One region of the Bacillus sp. N6 genome, then DNA from elsewhere that is predicted to be linked to it. Evidence: a T-box and tRNA genes for the amino acid it is inferred to sense, from the RefSeq annotation. Region 1 holds a T-box; the other holds one or more tRNA genes.
What was found. A T-box is a leader RNA that pairs with one kind of tRNA and senses whether it is charged. The one in region 1 lies ahead of metG (methionine--tRNA ligase), so its partner is inferred to be a tRNA-Met.
Positions count from the first base shown of each region.

Region 1 (12,536 bases):
TATTTGAAACGTTCCTACGAGATGATGCAAGACATTAACATATTAACGGAAAAAATGTCGGAATTATCCAAAATACAAAACCCTCAATTTAAACCGAATTTAGAAGTCATTTCTTTATCTAATATTATTGAGGATGTTATGAAGAAAGTAGATTACTTTGTATCTGTAAAACAATTAAATGTACAATCTAATATTAAACACGACGTACAAATTTTAGCTGATCCTAAATTTATTCAAACTGCTATTTTTAACATTATTTCAAATGCAATTCATTATACAATTGACCATCAGCACGTATATATAAAGCTTTATGAAAAACCAAACGGTTACGCATTAGAAGTATTGAATACAGGTTCACAAATTGATGAAGATAAACTTGCTCATTTATTTGAGCCTTTCTATCGCGCAAACCCTGATAAACACGGTTTAGTACAAGGTAGTGGTCTTGGATTATATATCGTGAAACAAATATTAGATAAACATCAGTTTCCTTACGGGATACAAAACACAGCTCAAGGTGTAAAATGCTCCATTGTATTCCCAAAAGCAATGTAACATTCACTATAATTACATACCCCAAACTCATACTTCATGTGTGAGTGGCGGAATTTTGTAGAGTGTCTTACTCTGTTTCGTTCGCCCGTTATCCTTATTTGGATAGCGGGCGTTTTTTATTACTTAAAAGGAGGATTTTTCATGGATAAGTTTAAATATTCATTGCTCGTTTTATTCGGTGCTTGCAGCTACGGCATACTTTCAACTATTTTCAAACTCGGATTCATAAATGGATTTTCAGCACATCAACTATTAGGGGGACAATATGTCTTCGGATGGATTGGACTATTTCTACTCGTTCTTTTCTTTTCACGTCATAAAGTAACAAAAAAACAATTCTTTTCATTACTAACCGTCGGAACAACAATGAGTATGACTGGAATTTTCTACGCTATTTCTGTAGAAGAACTACCCGCATCTATCGCTGTCGTCCTACTCTTTCAGTTCACTTGGATTGGTGTCATTATCGAAGCAATTGCAAATCGAACATTTCCAAGCCGCGATAAGATCATATCTATCCTTATTTTATTTGCTGGTACATTGTTTGCAGGTGGTGTATTTGAAGGCCTCGGACAAAGTTTTTCTACGAAAGGGATTATCTTTGGACTATTAGCTGCAGTCTCTTTTTCATTCTATGTTTTTGCAAGCGGACGCGTTGCTACAGATGTTCCGCCTTATACGAAAAGCTTTCTCATGACAACAAGTGCGACTCTTATCGTATGCCTATTCTTTCCGCCAACCTTTTTAACAGACGGTGCTTTGCAAGCTGGCCTATGGAAATATGCTTTCTTCCTCGGCTTGTTCGGTGTTGTCGTACCTGTCATTTGTTTTTCAATCGGTGTACCAAAGGTTGGAACAGGACTTGGTACAATATTAGGTGCAGCTGAATTACCAACTGCTATTATCGCTTCTATTACACTTGTACATGAAGTCGTAACGTTCATGCAGTGGATTGGAATTATTTTTATATTGGTTGGGATTTTCACTCCTCAGCTGCTTACGGCTAGGAAAGAAAAGAAACACAATCGCATGCATAGCGCTTGAAAAAATACAGAATTTATATAAAAGATATAACTGCAATTAAAATAAGTAAATTTATCTGGAGGTATAAATGACTATTTTAAGCATCATATTTTTTGCTATTATGTGTATCTTCTTCCTAATAAGATATATGAAAGAAAAGAAATTTTACGATTTACTTCTCATTCCCGTTTGTATATATGCAGGAGCAGTGAAAACTCCTTTCGTAGAGTACTTAAACTTTAATACTACATTTAAAATAACGTATGATATTGCAGCTATTATTCTTGTAATCCTTGCCGTACTTTTCTTTTTGAAAGATAAGAAAGAGAATCATACTGCATAACAAAAGACCTTTCATTTACTTGAAAGGTCTTTTTCTATATTTCACTTTACCGCTCCATATAGCTTCCCTACCTCATGCTCAATTTGTTTTACATCGATTCGCTCAAATAGTGGCTGCACGCTATCAATTCTACTTGGCAACGTATTTTGCGGTTCCCAATTTCGTTTAATAATCGACAATGTGCTTCTAACTCTTTCACTTGAAAATGGTAAAAACGGTTCAAGGAGATTTGCAAAATTAGCGATAAGATACACACAGTTATAAATCGTTTCTTCACATGAAACTGGATCATCTTCTCTTTGTTTCCAAGGCTGCTTTTCATCAAAATATTTATTTGCAAAACGTACTGCATCAAATATTGTCTCTAACGCCACCTTAAATTTAGTTTGCTCAATCGCCTCTCCTACATTTTTATATAATCCTTCTACTTTATCTTTCAGCTCTATATCAATGGTCCCCTTTGGTACAGTGCCATCATAATATTTTTCAATAAACTTTAATGTGCGGTTCACGAAGTTTCCATATGCTCCTAACAATTCACTATTATGACTGTAAATAAATTCACGCCATGAAAAATCAGTGTCACGATTTTCTGGTGCATTTACTGTTAAGAAGTAACGGATAGAATCTGGATCATAGCGTTCTAATATGTCAGGTACCCATACTGCCCAGTTTTTACTTGTAGATAATTTTCTTTTTTCAACTGTTAAATATTCATTCGAAACGATATGACGCGGGATTGCTTCTTCCCCTATTCCAAGTAATACCGCTGGCCAAATGACGGAGTGAAATGGAATATTATCCTTGCCGTGTACATAATATGTTTGCGCATCGCTATTCCAAAACTCTTGATCATCTTTTCCTGTTTCTTCAGCCCAATGTTTACTCGCTGAATAATATCCTGCCACTGCTTCAATCCATACGTAAATTTTTTTATCTTCATACCCTTTCACTGGAATTGATACCCCGATTGGTAAATCTCTTGATACAGCCCTATCTTGTAACCCTTCCTTTACATATCTCTCTGTTAGTTGAATCGCATTGTCGCGCCATGTCCCTGTTTGTTTGGCAATTTCTACAGCTCTTTTAATTTGCTGCTGAAATGTATGCAATGCAAAATAGAAATGCTCTGTTTCCTCTACAGATGGCGTACTACCACATAACTTACATTTCTTTTCTAACAAATCGAGAGGATCTAAAATAGCAGAACAAGCATCGCATTGATCTCCTCTTGCTGCTTCATGGCAATATGGACATATTCCTTCTACATAACGATCCGGTAAAAACTGCGTACACGTTTCACAATACGCTTGTTCCACTGTTTTTTTATAAATATAGCCTTCTTCTAATAAACGTAAAAAAACTTTTTGAACAGTTTCATGATGATGCTCGCTATCGGTACGTGTATAGCAATCATACGTAAAACCGAGATCACGAAAACATCGCTGAAATTCTTCATGATACTTATTAGCAATTTCTTTTGCTGTCACACCTTCTTGTTTTGCTCTAATTGCAATCGGTGTTCCATTGCAGTCACTCCCTGAAACATACAGCACATTCTCACCTTTTGCCCTGTAATAACGCGCTAAAATATCTCCAGGTAATAAACTCGCAATATGGCCAAGGTGTAACGAACCATTTGCATACGGCCAAGCACCTCCAATAAAAATACTCATCTTATATTCCTCCTTTAAAATATAAAAAGCCCCGCCCCTATCTTAAAAAAGATAAGGGCGGGGCTGTATAAACAGTCGCGGTACCACCTTATTTCGCCAATTACTCACATAATTAGCCTTAACAAGTACGGAGCTATATGCTCTTATACTGTGGTTTTGATAACGAGTACCAACTCTCGTCGCCGCCTACTATTATCATTTGATAAGTTCAGGACGAAGCTCAAAGGCCATTGTTCAAATGAATATTCTTGCTTCTTCTCAGCTACCGAAGCTCTCTGGAAAGAATATTTCCATTCTACTTTTCCTTTTCAACGCTTTTACGTATAACACGTATTTTACGACTAACTAACAGAAAAATCAAACTTTAAATCAAAAAAACAGGAAATCCCATCCTCCCGCCGAATACCTATACGTTCACAAAAGGAGTGATAACATTGAACCAAAAACAACTAAGCACTATAAATGAAAAAAGCTGGAATACAGCTGCTTATGAAGCTTGGACGAATCGCCATGGGGCGCCAGAGGATTATGCAAAAAAAATTATGGAAGATCCCACACGCGAAGTAGCACATTATTTACCTTACATACAATCTCCAAAAGGAAAACGTATTATTAACTTACTCGGCTCAAAAGGAAATAAAGCTGTCGCACTTGCCCTTTTAGGCTCTGACGTAACAGTTGTTGATATTTCAGCAAGTAATGCAAAATATGCAAATGAACTTGCTGCCGCCGCAGACGTCTCTATTCATTACATCGTTTCTGATGTACTAGATGTAAATCTCTCCAAATCATTTGATATCGTATTACTGGAGCTTGGTGTACTTCATTACTTTCTAGATTTAAAACCACTTTTCAAAAAAATTTCTCAACTACTAAAGCCAGGGGGGATACTTATCCTTCGCGATTACCATCCAATATACACAAAGCTATTAGGAGTAGACCATCCATCATTTCGAGCAAGTGGAAATTATTTCGATGAAGAATTAATTGAAGATGATGTTGCTTATAGCATCCTTCTTACAGAAGCACAGAAAAAATCGCTACCTAAAACAACCATCCGTCGCTGGACGCTAGGAGAAATCATTACAACACTTGCGGAAGAACGTTTTAAAATTGAAAAACTAGTTGAAGAATATGGATCTCATCAAAGATGGGTCTTCCCTTCTACTGCACCAGAAGGAATCGAAGAACGTATCCCTGGTCTATATACAATAATTGCGACAGCATGCAAAAAAGGATCCCTTCACGGATAGGATCCTTTTTGCATGCTCACGCATATAAGTTGAGGTTGGAGATTACCATAATTCTGTAGAATAGGACACAAGATATTTCAACATTTCGTCTCTGACTTACGTCGTCAAAAAGGGGTATGACCAACATAACGAAGAGTAATGTTTTTAGTTGATACTGATAATCGTTATCAACTAATTAGAAGTATACATGATGTCATTTCAAATTTCAATAGCATTTCTAATATTTATTTATGAATTTTATGATATGCAAATGTATACATTTTAAGAACTTTTTCTAATACCAATTTGACTCCTTCCATTATCTGCTATAATTTTTATTGAACAGATTAATAACTTCATAATAATGTTTTTATTAATTTCGTTTTAAATATCTATAAATCATAATAAACAGTTTAAATGAGGGTAGGGGTAACGATGAAATATGTTAGTATTCGAAAAAAACTACTGTTCACACTCTTAAGCATTTCTTCTTTATTTAGCATTGCTCTTATTGTTATTCTTTCATTCGCCATGAATCAAGCAAGTGAAATCGAAACGTTAAAAAATGATGTATCGAAAAGAGCGACGATTTTAAAAGAACGTGGCGATTGGTTCCAAGCACAAGTTGCTGGTTTACAAGAATATTTGCTATCACATGATCAAAAAGGATTAGATAAGTTCAACCGAGAAGGGAAAAAATTAGCTGATACTAGAGAGAAAGTAACAAGTGACAAAAAGCTCCCAGAAGGAATGAAAGAAGCCATTTTAATGGGAGGAAAATGGCGTAGCGTCATAGATAATGAGGTACTCCCTCTTGCGCGTGAAGGAAAATGGGACGAAGCATCCAAAATTGCTTTATCACAAACAGATTATGTAAATGATCTTTTAGGTCGTTTTAATAAATATACAAATGAAGAAAATGAGAAACGTGACGCATTAATTGCTGATGTCGAGTCTTCTTCATCACTTATTCAATATATTATTTTCTTCTCACTCATTACATGTACATTAACGTCTATTTTATTAGCATGGTGGTTCTCTGGTAAACTCGTTAAACCAATTCGAAAAATTGATGAGAAGTTAAAAGAATTAGCTTCTCAAGATGGAGATTTAACGGCTAGATTACACGTAACGAGTAAAGATGAAATTGGTGACATTGCAAATTCCTTTAATCAAATGCTCACTAACTTACAGCATATAATAAAACAAGTTCAACAAACATCAACAAGTGTAAAAGAAGCTTCCGAAAATGTATTTATCGAAACAACCGCTTCTATGGAAAATACGGCAAGGACCCAAGAAACTATGAATGCTCTTGAACACAATATTCGTTCACAAGTTTCTAGCATTGAAGAAAGTTCAACCGCAATGGATGACATGGCAACGAGTGTTCAGCGTATCGCTGAGTCCGCCTCTTCTGTTACTAGTTTAGCTGTCACAACGTCAGAAAAAGCAGATGATGGGAATAAAGTCATTGAGAAATCTATTACACAAATGCATACAATTAACGAAGCTGTTAACGCTACATCACAAGTAGTTGAGCGACTCATTACACATACAAATCATATAGATACTGCACTTCAATCTATTTCGAATATCGCCGACCAAACAAATTTACTCGCTTTAAACGCTTCTATTGAAGCAGCTCGTGCTGGTGAACACGGCAAAGGATTCGCTGTTGTTGCCGATGAAGTTCGAAAACTTGCTGAACAATCTCAACTAGCCGCAACTGACATTAACCATTTACTTCATCAAATTCAAGCTGATACAAAAATAGCAAATGACATGATGACACAAGGTCAAGCAGAAGCTTCTGAAGGAATTACTGTTATTCGTACCGCCGGATCTTCATTCTCAGAAATTGTTAACCACATTAACAAAGTCTCTACGCAAATGCAAGAAATGTCTGCAACTGCTGAAGAGATGGCTGCAAGCTCTGAAGAAATGAATGCAGCTTTAAATAATATCGCTTCCATTTCAAACGAAGTTGCTGCAGAAACATCACAAACAGCACATTCGGCTGGTGATCAAGTAAACAAAATGAGTATCGTGGCTAACAAATCATCTGAAATGAAAACAATCGTACAAGAACTTGAAGTTCTCGTTTCTCATTTCAAAACAAACGCTTAAAGTGAAAATGACACGAACTCAAAGGTATAGGAAAGCAAGTTTTACAGTCTCTCTTTTTTCACTTTAAAATATCTCTTTCTATCTCTCATTCCGTCTGCTATAATTCCTAAAGGAAATAAGAAAGCTTTATTCCAACTGGAGTAAAGCTTTCTTTCAATTTTTTACATTTATTAATTCTAATACTAAGATTTCACAAAGGAGGCTTTTTATCATATGAATTTTGTAAGTATCAGAAAAAAACTTATGTTCATGATGGGAACGATTTGCGCTTTATTTGGTATCGCCTTAGCATTTATTTTATTTTTTGCTATCGACCAATCTCGTAAAGCTGAAACATTACAAAAAGAAATTTCTCCACTGGCAACAGAATTGAAAGAGCGTGGAGACGCTTATCAAGTACAGCTCTCTGCTTTAAGGGGTTATTTACTACAACATGATCAAGTCGAATTAGACAAGTTTAATGAGATGAGTAAACGTCTTGAGGATTCAAAAGATAAACTTCTTTCTAATCCAAATGTTTCTTCGTCCGTGAAAAGCACAATGGAATTAGGGTCTACTTGGAGAAAGTTCGTTGAAGAAAAAGTAGTTACTCTTGCAAAAGAACAAAAATGGGAAGAAGCTTTACAAGTAGCTTCTTCAGAAAATGGCACTGTCTATAAAGTAATTGGTGATTTCACAAATTACAGTAATGAACAAGCTAAATTACGTGAACAATCTATTGAAAAAATTGATCAATCTTCACTAGGAATTGAATATGCAGTATTTCTATCACTTGTTATTTGTATTGTCGTTGCAATTATTCTTGCATGGTGGTTCTCTGGTAAACTTGTGAAACCAATTCAACAAATTGACACGAAACTAAAAGAATTAGCCTCTCAAGAAGGTGACTTAACAGCACGTCTACAAGTAAATAGCAACGATGAAATCGGTGCCATCGCAGCATCATTTAATAAAATGTTAGAAAACCTACAACATATTATTAATCGTGTTCAAAAAACATCAGTGGAAGTACAAACCGCTTCTGAAAATATGCTAGAAAAAACGAATACATCACGTGAGGCGACATTAAGAGTCCAAAGCTCGATGTCCAACTTAAATGCAAGTATTCAATCACAAACTTCTAGTATGGAAGAAAGTTCAACTGCAATGGATGATATGGCAGTAAGTGTTCAGCGCATTGCTGAATCTGCTTCATCTGTAGCGGAACTTGCTGTTGCCACATCTGAACATGCTAGCGATGGAAGTACCGTTATCCAAAAATCTGTTTCACAAATGACAACGATACACGAAGCTGTAAATGCTACGTCAGAAGTGGTTGAACGTCTAATCACTCATACGAAATATATTGATACTGCTGTACAATCTATTTCTAATATTGCTGAGCAAACAAACTTACTTGCTTTAAATGCTTCTATTGAGGCAGCTCGTGCTGGCGAGCAAGGAAAAGGATTTGCTGTCGTAGCTGACGAAGTTCGAAAACTTGCTGAACAATCTAAAACAGCTGCAACAGACATTAATCAATTACTACATCAAATTCAAAATGATACAGAAACTGCTAGCTCAATGATGTCTCAAGGCCGTTCTGAAGCATTTGAAGGCATTAATGTTATTCGTGAAGCTGGTACTTCTTTCTCAACAATTGTAGAACAAGTAAATAAAGTATCTACTCAAATGCAAGATATATCAGCAACTGCTGAAGAGATGGCTGCAAGTGCCGAAGAAATGAACGCTTCACTTAATAACATCGCTTCTATCTCGACTGAAGTATCCAGCGAAACTGCCGCAACGGCACAATCTGCTGAAAAAAAAGTTATCGTTATGAATGAAATGGCAGTAACTGCTGGAAAAATGAAACAAACAGTTGAAGAGTTAGATCAACTCGTATCTCATTTTAAAACAGAATAGATTTTCAAAAAAATATCCCCCTTTCAAAGAGGGATATTTTTTTGAGCTCATTTCCTGCACATTATACTCATTTCCGTTATAATGAGAATCGATATCATTAAATTGTAGGAGGGGCTGCTTATGTCACAAGAAGCATTTGAAAATAAATTATTTGCCAATTTAGAAGCTGTTATTGACCCTGAACTAGGTGTTGATATCGTTAATCTTGGATTAGTGTATGATGTTACAGCAGATGAAAATAATAATGCTGTCATTACGATGACTATGACTTCTATCGGTTGTCCAATGGCTGGGCAAATCGTATCAGACGTTAAAAAAGTATTATCAACGAACGTACCTGAAGTTAATGAAATAGAAGTAAATGTCGTTTGGAATCCACCGTGGTCGAAAGAACGTATGTCACGTATGGCGAAAATCGCATTAGGCATTCGCGACTAGCGGGATAAAGAAAAAAAACCTGACACTCTAGTCAGGTTTTTTTCTCTTATTATTTTACGCCTACTGCATCATAAGCTTTCGTTACAGCTTGTACAGCTTTAGAGTTTTTACCATATAAATCTTCAGCTGACTGAAGTGCAGCTTGACGCATCATTTTGAAGTCAGAGTTTGCAGTTAAATATTTCGTAAGCGCACGGTAGTAAATTTTTTCTGTCGCTTCACGGCCCACTCCAGTTACTTTCACGCCGTAGTGATCTCCGCCTTCAGATACTAAATAAGCAGCTTTATTATTAATACTACTGTTAATATGAACGCCGCCATTATCAGCTGTTCCAGTATAACGTTTACTATAGTGATCTGGGTAACCTTCACTTGGTTTTAATGGGTTTGGAATAGATGCTGGATCTTTTAGTGAACGAAGTGCATCGCCTGGTTTATCAGGTGTATAAATGTCAGCACCTAAATCCCAGCTCTTCTTCTCAACCATAACACCCATAATATCAGATAACGATTCATTTAACGCCCCTGACTCATTTTTGTAAACAAGGTTTGCTGTATGCTCAGTTACAGCATGCGTTAATTCGTGACCGATAACATCAAGTCCAGCAGATAATGGAATGAATGTTTTTCCATCGCCATCACCATACATCATTTGCACACCATTCCAAGCTGCGTTATTCCAAGCTGTACCTACGTGAACAGTAGAAATAAGCTTCGCACCTTTATCATCGAAAGAGTTACGATTAAATGTCTTTTTGTAGTAATCATATACTTTTCCTGCATTTACATGCGCATCAACTGCAGCTTTATCTTCGAAGAACTTAGATTTACTTTCAACTTCTTCTCCTGTATATCCAAGCCATTGTGAGAATAAATTAAACCAGTTCTCGTCCATATTTTCTGCATCAAATGTATGAACACCTTGTCCTCGTTTACCATCAAACAAGTTGAATTGTCCTGTTTTCGTATCTTGAGCAATTTCAAATGATTGTCTAGCACCTAATACTCCGTAACCAAATCCAGTAATGTTATCTACAGCGTTATATTTCTCAATAACATTTCCATTCGTTGCATCAACAAAATAATGCCAATATCCTGGAGCTGGTTTTGAAATCGATGCCTTAACTAAGTATGCAAGGTAGTAATTACCGTCCTTTTCATATACAAATAAATCTTTTTTCACACCGTCATAACTCTTTACTTTACCAATTTCTTTCTCAATATCTGCCTTAGCAATTGTTTCTGCTTGTTCCGCAGTAATGCTTGCAGCTGCAGGAATATTTTTATCATCTAAATTCGGAATAACTTGTCCGAAGAATGCTTTTACATTATTCTCTTTATCAAGTGTAACAGTTTGATCAGAACCGTACACAGGAATGTTATTATGTTTCTCAACTAGCTTTACATGTGTCGTATCAGATTCAGCGTCTTTTTCTTCCCCAACGATATTAAAATGCTTTTCAATATTTCCTGCTAATTTAAACATATCTTTCTTACTCTCTAAGTATTGAAAGACCGTCTCTTTTTTATCTAGCCCTTCCGGTGCTTTCCATTCTTCACCTATGTATGCAGGTGTTTTAAATTCTTGATGATATTGAATTTTTTGTTCTTCCGCTTTCGTTGTCGTTGCCCCAAACGCTCCAAATCCCCCGGCGATAACAGTTAACGCTAATGCTGATGAAATGACTTGCTTTTTCACTATAACATTCCCCATTCCCATAAAGATTTTTGACACTTTTATACAATTCTGATTTTTATAGCTGATACCTCTACCCAAAATTTGAGAAACATTTTTCAGACAATTCCAATCAAAAAAAGAGGACGTCCTATCGGATGTCCTCTTTTTTTTACACATTTTATTGTTTTTTCAATTCAATTGCTAAATAGTGTGATTGCTCTTTCGCTTGAATGTGAATATCTTCTTCTACCGCTTCTGCTGCATCACGCATAACAAGATTTTCACCATTGATTACACTGCTTCCTTCAATTTGTACAAGGTACAATTGACGGCCTTCTTTCACTGGAAAATGAATTTCTTTTCCAGCCTCTAATGATAAGGAGTATAAATTCGCATCTTGGTGAATTTGAATTGGTGCATTTCCTTCTACTGAAGATACCATATGGAACCATTCATTTTCGCGCTTGCTCCAATCAAATTTAAACTCACCATAGTTTGGTTTATGATCCGCACGGTCTGGTAAAATCCAAATTTGTAATAAACGCAGCGTTTCATTTCCTAAATTATGCTCGCTATGAAATACACCCGTGCCAGCACTCATATATTGAACATGTCCACGCTCAATCGTTCCGCGATTTCCCATGCTGTCTTCATGTGTTAAAGCACCATCTACAACGTAAGAAATAATCTCCATATCACGGTGCGGATGCATATCAAAACCAGTTTGTGCCGCTACTAGATCATCATTAATAACACGTAACGCTCCGAAGTTCATGTTATTTGGGTTATAGTAATTAGCAAAAGAAAAATGAAAATGTGTATTTAACCAGCCATGATTTGCTCTGCCCATATTTTTATGATCAACTTTTCTAAACATATCCTTCACCTCATACTATCTCGAATTCGAGATTTATTTTAAAATTTTTTCTTACTGTAACTTTTTTAGTAGTGTTAATAATTGCTTTTGTTCCTCTATATTTAAATTATGAAACTTCTCTGCTTGGAACGTTTCTTGAGGTGGGACGATTTCCTCATATAAAGCTCTTCCCTTTTCTGTTAAAGAAATATATTTCGTAGTACCCTCTTGTTCACGCGAAATCCACTCAAGCTGCTCCATTTTATTTAAAAGCTGCGTTACATTTCCTTTCGTAACAAATAGCTTATTTCCAAGTTCTTGCTGCGTTAAACGATCATGTCCTCCAACTTGAGCTAACACATCAAACTGGGCGGCAGATACATTCCATTTCTTCAAATGCTGATTCGTCTCACGAATACTCTTATTATAAAAACGTGATAAACGAAACCATAATAGTAGCCCTAGTCTATCTTCTGTTTTCATTTCATCACCTCGCTCGTTTCATACCATTAGTTTAGAACTAAACTTTATAAAAGTCAAATACTTATTTTTAATAAGTACAAAGAAAGCACAGCGCTATTTCTCCACTATGCTTTACATTAACTTTCTACTCTTATATTCATCCAATTTCCTCTCCGCGAACTTCCTCGCATCTTTTTCAATCCACCGCTCTTCGTACCGTTCACTTCCCACATACAAT
Region 1 is NZ_CM127843.1:4,891,599-4,904,134, forward strand. It holds gene ACUXVC_RS25355 (sensor histidine kinase) at 1-555, shown strand, start outside; gene ACUXVC_RS25360 (EamA family transporter) at 697-1,599, shown strand; gene ACUXVC_RS25365 (hypothetical protein) at 1,667-1,921, shown strand; gene metG (methionine--tRNA ligase) at 1,963-3,597, opposite strand; T-box leader at 3,648-3,918, opposite strand; gene ACUXVC_RS25375 (class I SAM-dependent methyltransferase) at 4,032-4,850, shown strand; gene ACUXVC_RS25380 (methyl-accepting chemotaxis protein) at 5,265-6,959, shown strand; gene ACUXVC_RS25385 (methyl-accepting chemotaxis protein) at 7,173-8,864, shown strand; gene ACUXVC_RS25390 (metal-sulfur cluster assembly factor) at 8,985-9,302, shown strand; gene ACUXVC_RS25395 (M4 family metallopeptidase) at 9,352-11,001, opposite strand; gene ACUXVC_RS25400 (pirin family protein) at 11,159-11,857, opposite strand; gene ACUXVC_RS25405 (MarR family winged helix-turn-helix transcriptional regulator) at 11,909-12,319, opposite strand; gene ACUXVC_RS25410 (DUF3920 family protein) at 12,431-12,536, opposite strand, start outside.

Region 2 (12,536 bases), 520 kb from region 1:
TTCAGCATCTTCAATCATAGCTAGTGCAATACGATCTTTAACGCTACTCCCTGGATTCATAAATTCTAGTTTTAAGTATATATCTGCGCTGTCTGATTCTACGATGCGGTTCAACTTAACGATCGGCGTTTTCCCGATTAATTCTGAAACTGATTGTGCCACTCGCATTCCTGTCACTCCTAACACCGAGTATTTTTATTGGTTTTATCTATATTTAGATTTTGTCAGAAAATTCCCTGTTTGTCAATCTATTCGGAGGGTTAATCCCCTTATTACAAATTCTCAATTAAATTTGTAATATCTTCTTTAGAGAACTTGTATCGTTCATTACAGAAATGACAATGAACTTCTGTTTCTTCTTCTTCTTCTTCACGAATTTGCTCTAACTCTGTTTTACCTAAACTAATTAACACACTCTCAATACGTTCACGTGAGCACGTACAATTAAATTGAACATCCATTGTTTCTAATACTTTTACTTTATCTTCTCCAAGGACTGCATATAGTAGCTCTTCTGGAGAAAGACCTTGTTCGATCAATGTTGATACAGGCGGGATTTTTTGCAAACGATCTTCAATGAATGAAATTGTTTCTTCCTGTGCGCCCGGCATAATTTGAAGGATAAATCCACCCGCCGCTAATACGCTGTCATCTCCATTTACAAGTACACCCACACCAACAGAAGAAGGCGTCTGCTCAGAAACTGCGAAATAATACGTGAAATCTTCCCCTAGTTCTCCCGAAACGATTGGAGATTGACCGATAAACGGCTCACGCATACCAATATCTTTAATTACTGTTACAAACCCTTCTGTACCTACCGCTTGATATACACGTAATTTCCCTTGTTCCGTTCCTTCAAAATCAACATGTGGATTCGTTACGTAGCCACGTACATCCCCATTTGCATGAGCATCTACTAAGATAGGGCCAATCGGACCATTACCTTCTACCTTAATCGTTAACTTTTGATCACCTTTTAACATCGCACCCATCATTGTACCTGCAGTTAAAGAACGACCAAGTGCCGCCGAAGCTGTTCTCCATGTATCATGACGTCTTTGTGCCTCACTTACTGTATTCGTTGTGCGTACACTATACGCACGTACTTCTCCATCAAACGCTAACGCTTTTACTAAATAATCTTTCATACTTATTTATTCACCTTTCTCATGCTGTAAATTTGCATTACGCTCATATAACATATACAAGCCTTTTAACGTTAAAAATGGATCTACAATATCAATTACATTCGATTCTTCTGAAATTAATTTCGCCAATCCACCTGTTGCAATAACTTTCGGTTCTTGTTTAGCTTCTTCTTTCATACGCTTAACAATACCTTCCACTTGTCCTACATAACCATAAAGAATACCTGATTGCATCGCACTTACTGTATTCTTCCCAACAACACTGCTCGGTTTTGTAATTTCAATACGAGGAAGTTTTGCTGCCCTACTATATAAAGCCTCTGCTGAAATCATAATTCCTGGCGTAATAACTCCACCCATATAATGCTTTTCTTCATTAATATAACAATATGTAGTAGCCGTACCAAAATCAACAATAATAAGTGGACTTCCATACAATTGGATTCCCGCTACTGCATTTACAATTCGATCTGCGCCTACTTCACGTGGATTTTCATATTTAATATTTAGCCCCGTTTTTATTCCAGGCCCTACTACAAGCGGTTTAATTTTAAAATATTTTTCACACATACGTTCTAAAGCGAACATAATTGGTGGTACGACTGAAGACACAATAATACCTTTCACATCTTCAAACGAAAGACCCTCATGATCAAGTAACTGTTTTACAAGCATTCCATATTCATCTTCTGTCTTATGACGATCTGTTTCCATGCGCCAATGCTGACGAAGTTCCCCCTCTTCAAACACGCCTAGTACAGCATTTGTGTTCCCTACATCCAATACAAAAATCATATTCTCACCACTTATCTTATTTAATCTATATTTGTGTAGTATGTATAAAACTTATAAAAACATCATATCACACATACTTATATAATCAGCTTTCCTATCCTCATCATTTTACAAAAAGATTGCTCTCTATTTCAATTTTTAATACTAGTTTTACTTAAATTACTTTACCCACTAAGCCCTTAATAGTAATTAACAAAAATCTTAACAAACAAAAAAGGAGTGACGATAGTCACTCCTTCATTTCTTACTTATCTTCTTTATCTTCATCGTCTTTCTTCATATTGATGTTTACTTTCACATCATCTGAAGATGTTGGACGCTCAGGTAATCTGCCATAATCATATAAATGATTAATTTGCTCTGCGTCTAATGTTTCTACTTCAAGTAACGTTTTCGCGATAATATCAAGCTTATCTCGTTTTTCAGTAAGAATATGTTTCGCACGAGCATAACATTCTTTAATAATTGTTTGCATTTCCACATCAATTTCATGTGCGATTGCATCACTGTAGTTTTGTTCTGAATGGAAGTCTCTTCCTAAGAATACCTGACCACCTTGTGAGCTACCAAATTGCATCGGTCCAAGCTTATCACTCATACCGAATTCCGTAACCATACGTCTTGCAATACCAGTTGCACGTTGGAAATCGTTGTGAGCACCTGTACTTGCTTCACCAAATACAATCTCCTCAGCTACTCGACCACCAAGTAAACCAGTGATTTTATCAAGTAACTCTGGCTTTGTCATGAAGTAACGATCTTCCTTCGGAAGCATTACCGCATATCCACCAGCCTGACCACGAGGGACAATTGTTACTTTATGAACGACATCAGCTTCATCAAGAACAACACCAATTACAGTATGGCCTGCTTCATGGAAAGCAACGATATTACGTTCTTTTTCAGAGATAACACGGCTTTTCTTAGCTGGACCTGCAATAACACGATCCGTTGCTTCATCGATATCACTCATGTCAATCTTCTTCTTATCTCGACGTGCAGCTACTAAAGCAGCTTCGTTTAATAAGTTTTCAAGATCCGCACCAGAGAATCCTGGTGTACGAGTCGCAATTGCTCTTAAATTAATATGCTCATCAAGCGGTTTATTACGCGCATGTACTTTCAGTACAGCTTCACGGCCATTTACATCTGGACGATCTACTGTAATTTGACGGTCAAAACGACCTGGACGTAATAACGCTGGGTCAAGAATGTCTGGACGGTTTGTCGCAGCAATGATAATAATACCTTCGTTTGCACCGAATCCATCCATTTCAACAAGTAACTGGTTCAATGTTTGCTCACGCTCATCATGACCACCACCAAGACCTGCGCCACGTTGACGACCTACTGCATCAATTTCATCAATGAAAATGATACAAGGAGCATTTTTCTTTGCATTTTCAAATAAATCACGTACACGTGATGCACCGACACCGACAAACATCTCTACAAAGTCAGAACCACTGATAGAGAAGAATGGAACGCCAGCCTCACCTGCAACAGCACGTGCTAATAAAGTTTTACCTGTACCTGGAGGTCCAACTAATAGGACACCCTTCGGAATACGGGCACCAACTTCAGAAAACTTACGAGGGTCTTTTAAGAATTCAACTACCTCGACAAGTTCTTGTTTCTCTTCATCCGCCCCAGCAACATCTCTGAAACGAACTTTTTTCTTTTCATCATTATATAACTTCGCCTTACTTTTCCCGAAGTTCATAACACGGCTACCGCCGCCTTGAGCCTGGTTTAATAAGAAGAAGAATAAAATGAAGATGATGACAAACGGAATGATTGAAGTAAAGAATGTTACCCAAGCACTTGTTTCTTCTGCTGGTTGATACTTAACTTCGGCACCTTTCGCTTTATCATTGATTTTCTTTTGTAATTCCTCAGTATTTGGTGCATAAGTAACAAATTGTTCTCCTTGGCTAGAGTTATTGAATTGTCCTTTTACCTCAAATACACCATTTTTCGGTTGAAGTTGCACATTACGCACTTCACCGCTTTCTAGTTTAGTAATGAATTTGTCGTAGCTAACTGATGTCGTTTTTTGTGTCGAACCATTAAAATAGCTCACGATTCCAATTACTACTAAGAATATCAGTAAATAAAAGATGGTATTACGGAAGATACGATTCATTCCTAACCTCCTCTCACGGCATAAACACTATAGTAAATCGTAACATAGAAAAACTTTCCTATACAATTGTAAAGCCTGTATTTAATTAATTTGAGTAAACGCTTGGTTTTAATACGCCTACATAAGGAAGATTACGGTACTGCTCTTTATAATCTAATCCATATCCTACTACAAATTCATGTGGAACAGTAAATCCAACATAATCCGCTTTCAGATCAACCTTACGGCCTGTTGGCTTATCTAATAATGTAACAATTTTTACAGACTTCGCTTTACGATATTTGAATAAGTCTACTAAGTAGCTTAGTGTAAGACCACTATCAATAATATCTTCGACGATTAAAATATCGCGACCTTCTACAGAAGTATCAAGATCTTTTAAAATTTTCACTTCGCCTGTTGAAACTGTAGAATGACCATAACTAGATACAGCCATAAAATCCATTTCAAGATATGTATCTGTTCTCTTTAATAAATCTGCCATAAATGGCATTGCGCCTTTTAATACACCAATTGCAAGAGGTACTGTGTTTTTATAATCCTCTGCAATAACTGCACCTAGTTCGCGCACCTTTTCTTGTATTTGTTCTTCAGAAATTAATACTTTTTCGATATCTTGATTCATCATTTCATTATCCTCCCGGAAGACTCCTTGCTTTTGTAGTGAATAATCATATATTTACCCTTCTTTGCCATCTCTTTCGAAATTGCAAATGCAGATCGCTTCAACAAGGGTACCCAAATAATGTTCCCACTTGCATCACAAACGACCGGCCATTCTTCTCTTTTTTCTTTTGGTACTTTCGCTTCGATAAAAATAGCTTTTATCTTTTTCGTGCCATCCATACCTTGTATTGACATGCGATCTCCATTTTCCCTAGAACGAATACGAAGTGGATATGATATATCATTATACTTAGCAACAAATACTGTTTCATTCATGTTACTTGGTATATCTTCGCTCACCTCTGTTACAAATTCATCCCCGTTCAATAGTGTAATGGTCCCGGGTACTGATAAATCTTGCAAAAAAGGAGAGACAATTTCTTGTTTAAATCTAAAGCTACACTCCTCGTATGTGCGAACAATTTTCAAATCACCTGGAAAATCAAGTGAACCTGAAGGTTGTGTCCGCTTAAAAAACTCAATCACCTTGTCAATATGTATAGAAGAAAGAGAAGATGGAATCTTATATTCATAAAGATAGTTTAATATTAGTTGAATCCCTCTTCTTTGTAAAGGCATAGACATGGATTCAAAGGCAGGAATTGATAAGCTAATTTGTTTATCACTTTTTTTTGTAATTACTTTATTCATTTTCTCAAAAGCTAATTCCTGCAAATAAGCCTCATCCTCTTGCATCTGCACGCTAAATTTTTGGAATTTCTCATGCATTTGTGGATTTTCTTCTTTTAAGTGAGGAAGGACATATTTACGTAATCGATTCCTTGTATATACTTCCTTTTTATTACTCGGATCTATACGTGGAATTAAATTTAGCTTATTACAGTAATCAACAATTTCTTCCTTCGTTACCCCAAGTAACGGCCTAATTAAATATCCATTATGAAAAGGACGCTTCACTGCAATTCCTGCATATCCTTTCGGAGTACTCCCTCTTACAAGACGCATTAAAATTGTCTCGACTTGATCATCTCCATGATGTCCAAGAGCAACATATCTTGCATCATATTTCTTCATTATTCTTTCCAAAAATGCATATCTGCATTCTCTAGCAGCAACCTGTGCATTCATTCCGTATTGCTGTTGATATTGTGATACATTAATCCTTATCGTTTCACAAATAATTCCCAGTTCTTCACAAAGGTCCTGCACAAACTGTAAATCCTCATGAGATTCATCACCTCTAAACATATGATCCACATGAGCTACTACAATTCCCAACTGTTTTTCCGCTCTTTTTTCTAATAAATAATATAAAAGGGCTAACGAGTCAGGACCACCAGAAACTCCCACAACAATTGTTGAATCATTCTTTAATACATCATGCTGCTTTACAAAGTCATCTACTTTTTCAACAAATGTATCTTTCAACTTCGCAATCACCTTTCATTAAACAAGAACAGCAACGTTAGTTACCTTGTCTATAATGGTACAACTTTTACAAACATTGTGCAAAAAAAAGATATACAAAAATTACATTTTTATCTTACATCCTCCGTGTATATTCATAAAATCAATAACATTACCTTTTCCCACAAAAAAACCTAGGTATTCACCTAGGTTTTTAAAATCAAATTATAGATAAACATTCCACTTATATTTTACTGCGCCTGCATTCCTACAATCGGAATCGTAGCCCACTTCGGCATATTTTTCTTCACTTTTGCCACCACAATAGTCATATCATCATTTATATAACCATCACAAGAGCGAATCACTTCTTCCATAATGATATCAGCAATTTCTTGCGGGTCTTCGGTTTGCAATTCTTTAATTTTCCGCTTCATCCATAATTCATGATTCTCTACATGCTGCGCGCCCTCAAAAATCCCATCGCTCATCATAATAAGGATATCGCCCGTTTTTAATTGTTCACCCACCACATCAACTTCAACATCTTCGATGATTCCCATCGGCAAATTACTTGCTTCAATTTTCAAAATATTATTCGCGCGTTTAACAAAACTCGGCGTTGATCCAATCTTTAAAAACCTAGCACTCGCATCCCGCAAATCTACCATAGCTAAATCTAATGTTGTAAACATCTCTTCTGTCGTTCTCAAAGAAAGGATTGAATTGATAGACTTAATAGCTATTTCTTCATCAATACCCGATTGGAGTATTTTTTGTAATAATTTCACCGTTTCCTTACTTTCCATATGAGCTCTTTGCCCATTACCCATACCATCACTAATCGCAAGTGCGTATTTACCAACACTTAAATCCATCATCGCATAAGAGTCACCCGAAACAAACCCACCGCCTTTTGCGGCTGTAGCCAATCCTGTATCAAGAGAATACGTCTTCGCCGAACCAAATGATATTAAACTGTGACCATTCGGATAAGAAGACTTTTCTTCATGTTTAACGACAATATTTTCTTTAAGGATATCCGAAAGCATCGGTGCAACTAACTTTTCACATTCACCATGTTCATTAGATGCAACTGGAATCAACATTTCAATATCAATACTTCCTCTATCTAAACAATAAATATCAACATGCTCTACTTCGACACCAAAATCACGGAACGCTTGCATAATCTGCTCTTCCTGCACTTGATGATTTTCACGCTCTCGTTGTATCTCCTTGGCAAAATCTTCCATAACTTTTGATACACCTAATAGTTGCTCCGCTACTATTCTACGATTTTCCTTCATTTGTTTTCGCAATTTTTGTCCCTCATAGAAGTGATCTAATTCACCCGCTACTAAATCCGTCACTTTTTTCCCTCTCACACAATGCTTGTCCCACTCACGAACTAATTTACGATTATGTTGCAGGGTTCCTTCTTCCGTTTCATTCATTATTTGTTTCATATAATCGTACGTTTTATCGAAATTCACTACCCAGCATTGATCCTTTTTAAAGCACGTTTGACATGTTTTCGCAGTAATTGTACTCAAAAACAAATCTGCTTCTGTCTCTTTATCTTCTTCCTCTACATACCCATATACAGAAAAACTATTCGATAAAGCAGCAAATACATTTGCGAATTGGTTGATTTTGTTCGCTGTAACATCACGCATCCTTCTTAAATATTGTTGTTGATCTTGCGAATGCTCTTGTGTACCCGGCATAAATTTAGCAATACGATCCAAAACAAGCTTTGGCGTTAATAAGAAGATAGCAATCGCTACACCTGACTCAATTAAAGTTGTTACAATATTTGTCTGCTTGTCTACATATAATGTAATTAAGCTTGTCCCTATTAATAAACCTAAACTAACACCTAAACGCTTCCCTTCTTTTAACAACCCACCAAGTAATCCAGAAAAAGCGAGAAGGCTAAGCTGAGACAAACTAGACACATTTGCTAAACTTAATATCAATCCTGTTACGACCCCCACTGTAGATCCTGTAGCAGCACCCGCAATAAATGCAAATACTAGTACTAAATACCTTGTAAAAATATGTTGAATAGAAGCATCATATACAAACCAATCTGTTGTACCCGTTAAAACAGATGCTAGTAATATAATCAAACAAACAATTTCTTCTGTCTCTAAAGCCTGTTGTTTTCCTTTCCTTTCCACTAAAAGCGGGACACTTTGTAAAAATATCATAGTTAATACGAAACTAAGCCCAGCCTCAATGGTACTAACGAGTAAATCGTACATGGTGACAGTTTGTTGCGCAAAATATACAACAACTAAGTGTGCGGTTAATGCGGAGATAAATACTTGAAATGGAACAAGTCCAACGGTTTTACGTGTAAATCTGCTAAAGAAGATATTATAAATGAAGAAAGTAAAGATAGATGCAAAAGTAAAAAACAAATTATCTATCGAGACTGAAAGAGCTCCTCCCATTAGAGCTAAAAATGCTAGCGGCATCTTATCCCGCTTCATAACATAAACAGCAGCAAAAAACGGTAGTGCAAACGGTAAAATATTTGTTAATATATATGCTCTTCCCAAAAGAAAACCAATAACAACAATAATAAATCCCCATCTAAAGAAAACTTGTTCGAATTTCATTCGCAACTTACTCGTCCACTTTATTCCTCCAAGCTGACTCTCATTCATTGCCAATGCACTTGTATTCATAGTATTCCTTCCTGCTTTAGGCATATTTTTAACACCACCTGCATAGTTTAATTACTGTCATTATAAAAGATGATTGTTGGGATTTTTGTCAAAACAACAGTTTTCACTTTTATAATCGTTCGACTTTTTATTCGAAATAACTCTACAGATATACACGGTATGTAAGTTATCCTTGGTTTTTTAATTAAATATTCAGAAAATATAGGGTGATTTTGTAGAAGTGTTGTATGTCTTAATCCATTTAACAAAAAAAGATCATGCAAATTTGCATGATCTTTTTAGATGACCCGTACGGGATTCGAACCCGTGTTACCGCCGTGAAAGGGCGGTGTCTTAACCACTTGACCAACGGGCCGTTAAAATAAATATAGCGGCGGAGGGGATCGAACCCCCGACCTCACGGGTATGAACCGTACGCTCTAGCCAGCTGAGCTACACCGCCATGTCGTCTTATTTAACGGACAATTAGTATCTTACATCAGATATTATTTAAAGTCAACACATCTTGAAAACTTTTTTAAAATATATTTTCACATATAAAAAAGCACCCTGAGCCATCACTCTGGGTACCTCTCTATATGTTAAAAACTAAACGCCTTATTATCCGCGACGTGCGCCACGGCCACCACGTTTAGACTCTGTGTTACGCTTTAAAGAAGTTAAACGATCTTCGCTATCCTTTAAGAAGCGTGCCATCTTTTGCTCAAATGTTTCTTTTGGAGCTCGGTCGTTACCGCCACCACGATTATCTCTGTTGAAAGAGCGATTATTACGTTGTGGACGTCCAGAACGTTGTTGATCACCACCGCGTTGGTATTCACCGCGTGGACGATCTCCTTCTGTTTTTTCACGTTCTTTCGCTTTTTTGATAGATAAACCAATCTTTCCATCTTTTTCAACATTAATAACTTTTACTTCTACTTGGTCGCCCACTTTTAAGTGATCGTTAATATCTTTTACATAGTTATCAGCAACTTCACTAATATGAACAAGACCAGTTAAGCCTTCTGGCAGCTCCACAAAAGCCCCAAAATTTGTAATACCTGTTACTTTACCCTGTAACTTGCTGCCTACCTCGATTGACATAAAAAAAATGCTCCTCCTTAGTGGTTAAAAAGTCAAATTTTACTTTATTATATATAATCCTAAAATATAGTGTCAATAAGACATACTCTACTTCGAAACAGGAAAAATTATCTCCCCTTTACCAGAGAAGAAATAATCCCTTCTAGCAATCTTTAATACGTACTCTTCATCATTTAACTTTTGAACTTCGTCTTTTAGACTTTTTTCTTTATTCGTTAATGAATCCAGTTCTTTTTTCATGTCCTTAACTTTTGCTTCTTTTGCTTTAATGGAACTGTTTTGTTGATAAAACGTTACACTAATACTCGCAATAATTGTAAAAGTAAAGACAAGAAAAACCGCTAAACGGCGATAAAGTCGCTTCCTGTTCTCATCCGTTTGTATTATATGCTCTTTAACAGGATTTGGACTCTGTTTTTCGATTGTTCTTTGTCTCAGTTCCCTCATTTCCGAGGTCCCCCTAACTTCTTTTTTATACGCTCCCATATTTGGAAGATATGTCCCTTCAATTTTGCTATATATTGCAGGAACCCTATATGTTTCACTATAAAAAGTTTAACACGATTAGGGAGAAGTTTCCATATGAGCGAAGCAATAAATCGAACAGGCCAGAAAAAAACTTTCCATATGAAAAGTAATATCCAAATCACAATTTTCCATAACACATGTCCAATTGAAAGCAGTATACGAAATAAGAATAATATAAATGCAATAAATAGCTGCGCTATAATAATAACAGGTTTTATCATGAGTAGCTGTATAATTCGAACAAAAAAATATGTTGTTTGCATAAAAATATAGATGAGAAAATTTAACAGCTTCATGTATAGTGCTTTCAGTAAGCTTTGATATGCCGCAAAACCACATAACAATGCCAAAAACACATATATACGTAGTTCAGCTTCATTTACGAGAAGCAATACATAAAAGACGAATAATGCTTGGACAATCCAAAATAATATATCTTGTATAAATACAAGCCAACGTTTACGTTCTTGGCGCTTTAAAAAACGTTGATATGTATCTAAAGACGCTCCAATCCAAGCACCCATTCCAATCATTGAAAGCATTGTATACAACTGAATTGTTAGACTCATTTAAACAACTTACTAAAGAAACCTTTAGTTTTTTCTCCTTGATTTTCATCAATATACAGCATCTCATTAACTTTCCCTTTAATCGACACAATACCTTTTTCTACATCTAAATTTTTCATTTGTAAATTTTGACCACGAATCGTTAAAAAACCCATTACGGTCTCTAGCAAAAACTCTTCGCTATCAAAACTCTCTACCTGCTTCACACCGGTAATATCAATTATACGCCTGCCACGCATAATAATGTCATGTTCTACAGAAACATTTTGTTGATTAGAAGACGTAGGTGAGTAACCATTATTCACGTAAATCCCCCCATAGGTTTTTACTAGCTAATAGTAATGTATGAGGGGATACATAATTTTAGAACAAGCCTTCTTCCGCTTTTACTTTTTCTTCACGAACTAAGCTATACATATTTGCTGCATCTTCTTTTTTAGTTGTTTCTTTCAATTCATTTATTTTTACAGTCACTATTTTTTGACCAAAACGAATTGTTAATTCATCAGCTACTTTCACATCAGAACTCGCTTTTGCCACTTGACCATTAATAGATATTCTTCCTTGATCAGCTACTTCTTTCGCTAATGTTCTTCTTTTAATTAAACGTGACACTTTTAAAAACTTATCTAGACGCATATCAAATCCCCCTATTAACGCTCTGTTTGTTTCGCTTCTTCCCATAAAACATCTAACTGTTCTAATGATAAATCTTCCATCTCTTTATTCATTTCAGCTACTTTTGCCTCCATGTATAAAAAACGACCAGTAAATTTCTCATTAGTTGAACGTAACGCCTCTTCTGGATCTATTTTATAATGACGGGCTATATTAACAAATGCAAATAGTAAATCACCAAACTCACCTAGCATCTTTTCCTCATCCATGTTTGTAACTTCTTGCTGGAACTCTTGCCATTCTTCCAAAACTTTCTCTATCATCGGCTGCACATCAACCCAATCAAATCCAACCTTACCAGCTTTCTTCTGAATTTCAAAGGCGCGTAGTAACTGCGGCAAACTTTTAGGAACGCCATTTAAAACAGATTCTTTCACGAATCCTTTTTCTTGTTTTTTAATTTCTTCCCAATTGGCAATCACTTCATCAGCATTGTTTACATCCGTATTTCCAAATACATGTGGATGGCGACGAACCATTTTCTCAGATAGAGTTCGAATGATATCATCTATAGAGAACCAACCTTCATCTTCTCCAATTTGAGCATGAAGCATAACTTGTAATAATATATCACCTAATTCTTCTACTAAGTGATCATCATCCTCTTCATCAATTGCTTCCAACACCTCATAAGCTTCCTCAATTAAATATTTCTTTAATGATTGATGCGTTTGCTTTTTATCCCACGGACAACCATTTGGACCACGCAGGTCTGCAATAATTTCTCTAAGAACATCAAACTGTTGATACAAGGACGCACGCTCCTGAACAGGTGGCACGTACACACTTGTTAAATTATTCAATTCCGTTTCATGATCTAACATGTACAACGGTACCTTCTTTACTTGTT
Region 2 is NZ_CM127843.1:60,642-73,177, reverse strand. It holds gene cysK (cysteine synthase A) at 1-168, opposite strand, end outside; gene hslO (redox-regulated molecular chaperone HslO) at 273-1,151, opposite strand; gene ACUXVC_RS00375 (type III pantothenate kinase) at 1,158-1,946, opposite strand; gene ftsH (ATP-dependent zinc metalloprotease FtsH) at 2,191-4,092, opposite strand; gene hpt (hypoxanthine phosphoribosyltransferase) at 4,178-4,720, opposite strand; gene tilS (tRNA lysidine(34) synthetase TilS) at 4,717-6,147, opposite strand; gene spoIIE (stage II sporulation protein E) at 6,378-8,849, opposite strand; tRNA gene ACUXVC_RS00350 (tRNA-Glu) at 9,109-9,180, opposite strand; tRNA gene ACUXVC_RS00345 (tRNA-Met) at 9,194-9,267, opposite strand; gene ACUXVC_RS00340 (S1 domain-containing RNA-binding protein) at 9,426-9,911, opposite strand; gene divIC (cell division protein DivIC) at 9,999-10,358, opposite strand; gene yabQ (spore cortex biosynthesis protein YabQ) at 10,355-11,008, opposite strand; gene yabP (sporulation protein YabP) at 11,005-11,313, opposite strand; gene ACUXVC_RS00320 (RNA-binding S4 domain-containing protein) at 11,372-11,647, opposite strand; gene mazG (nucleoside triphosphate pyrophosphohydrolase) at 11,662-12,536, opposite strand, start outside.
Region 2: it has a tRNA-Met gene. The T-box ahead of metG (methionine--tRNA ligase) is inferred to sense a tRNA for this amino acid. The anticodon was not compared.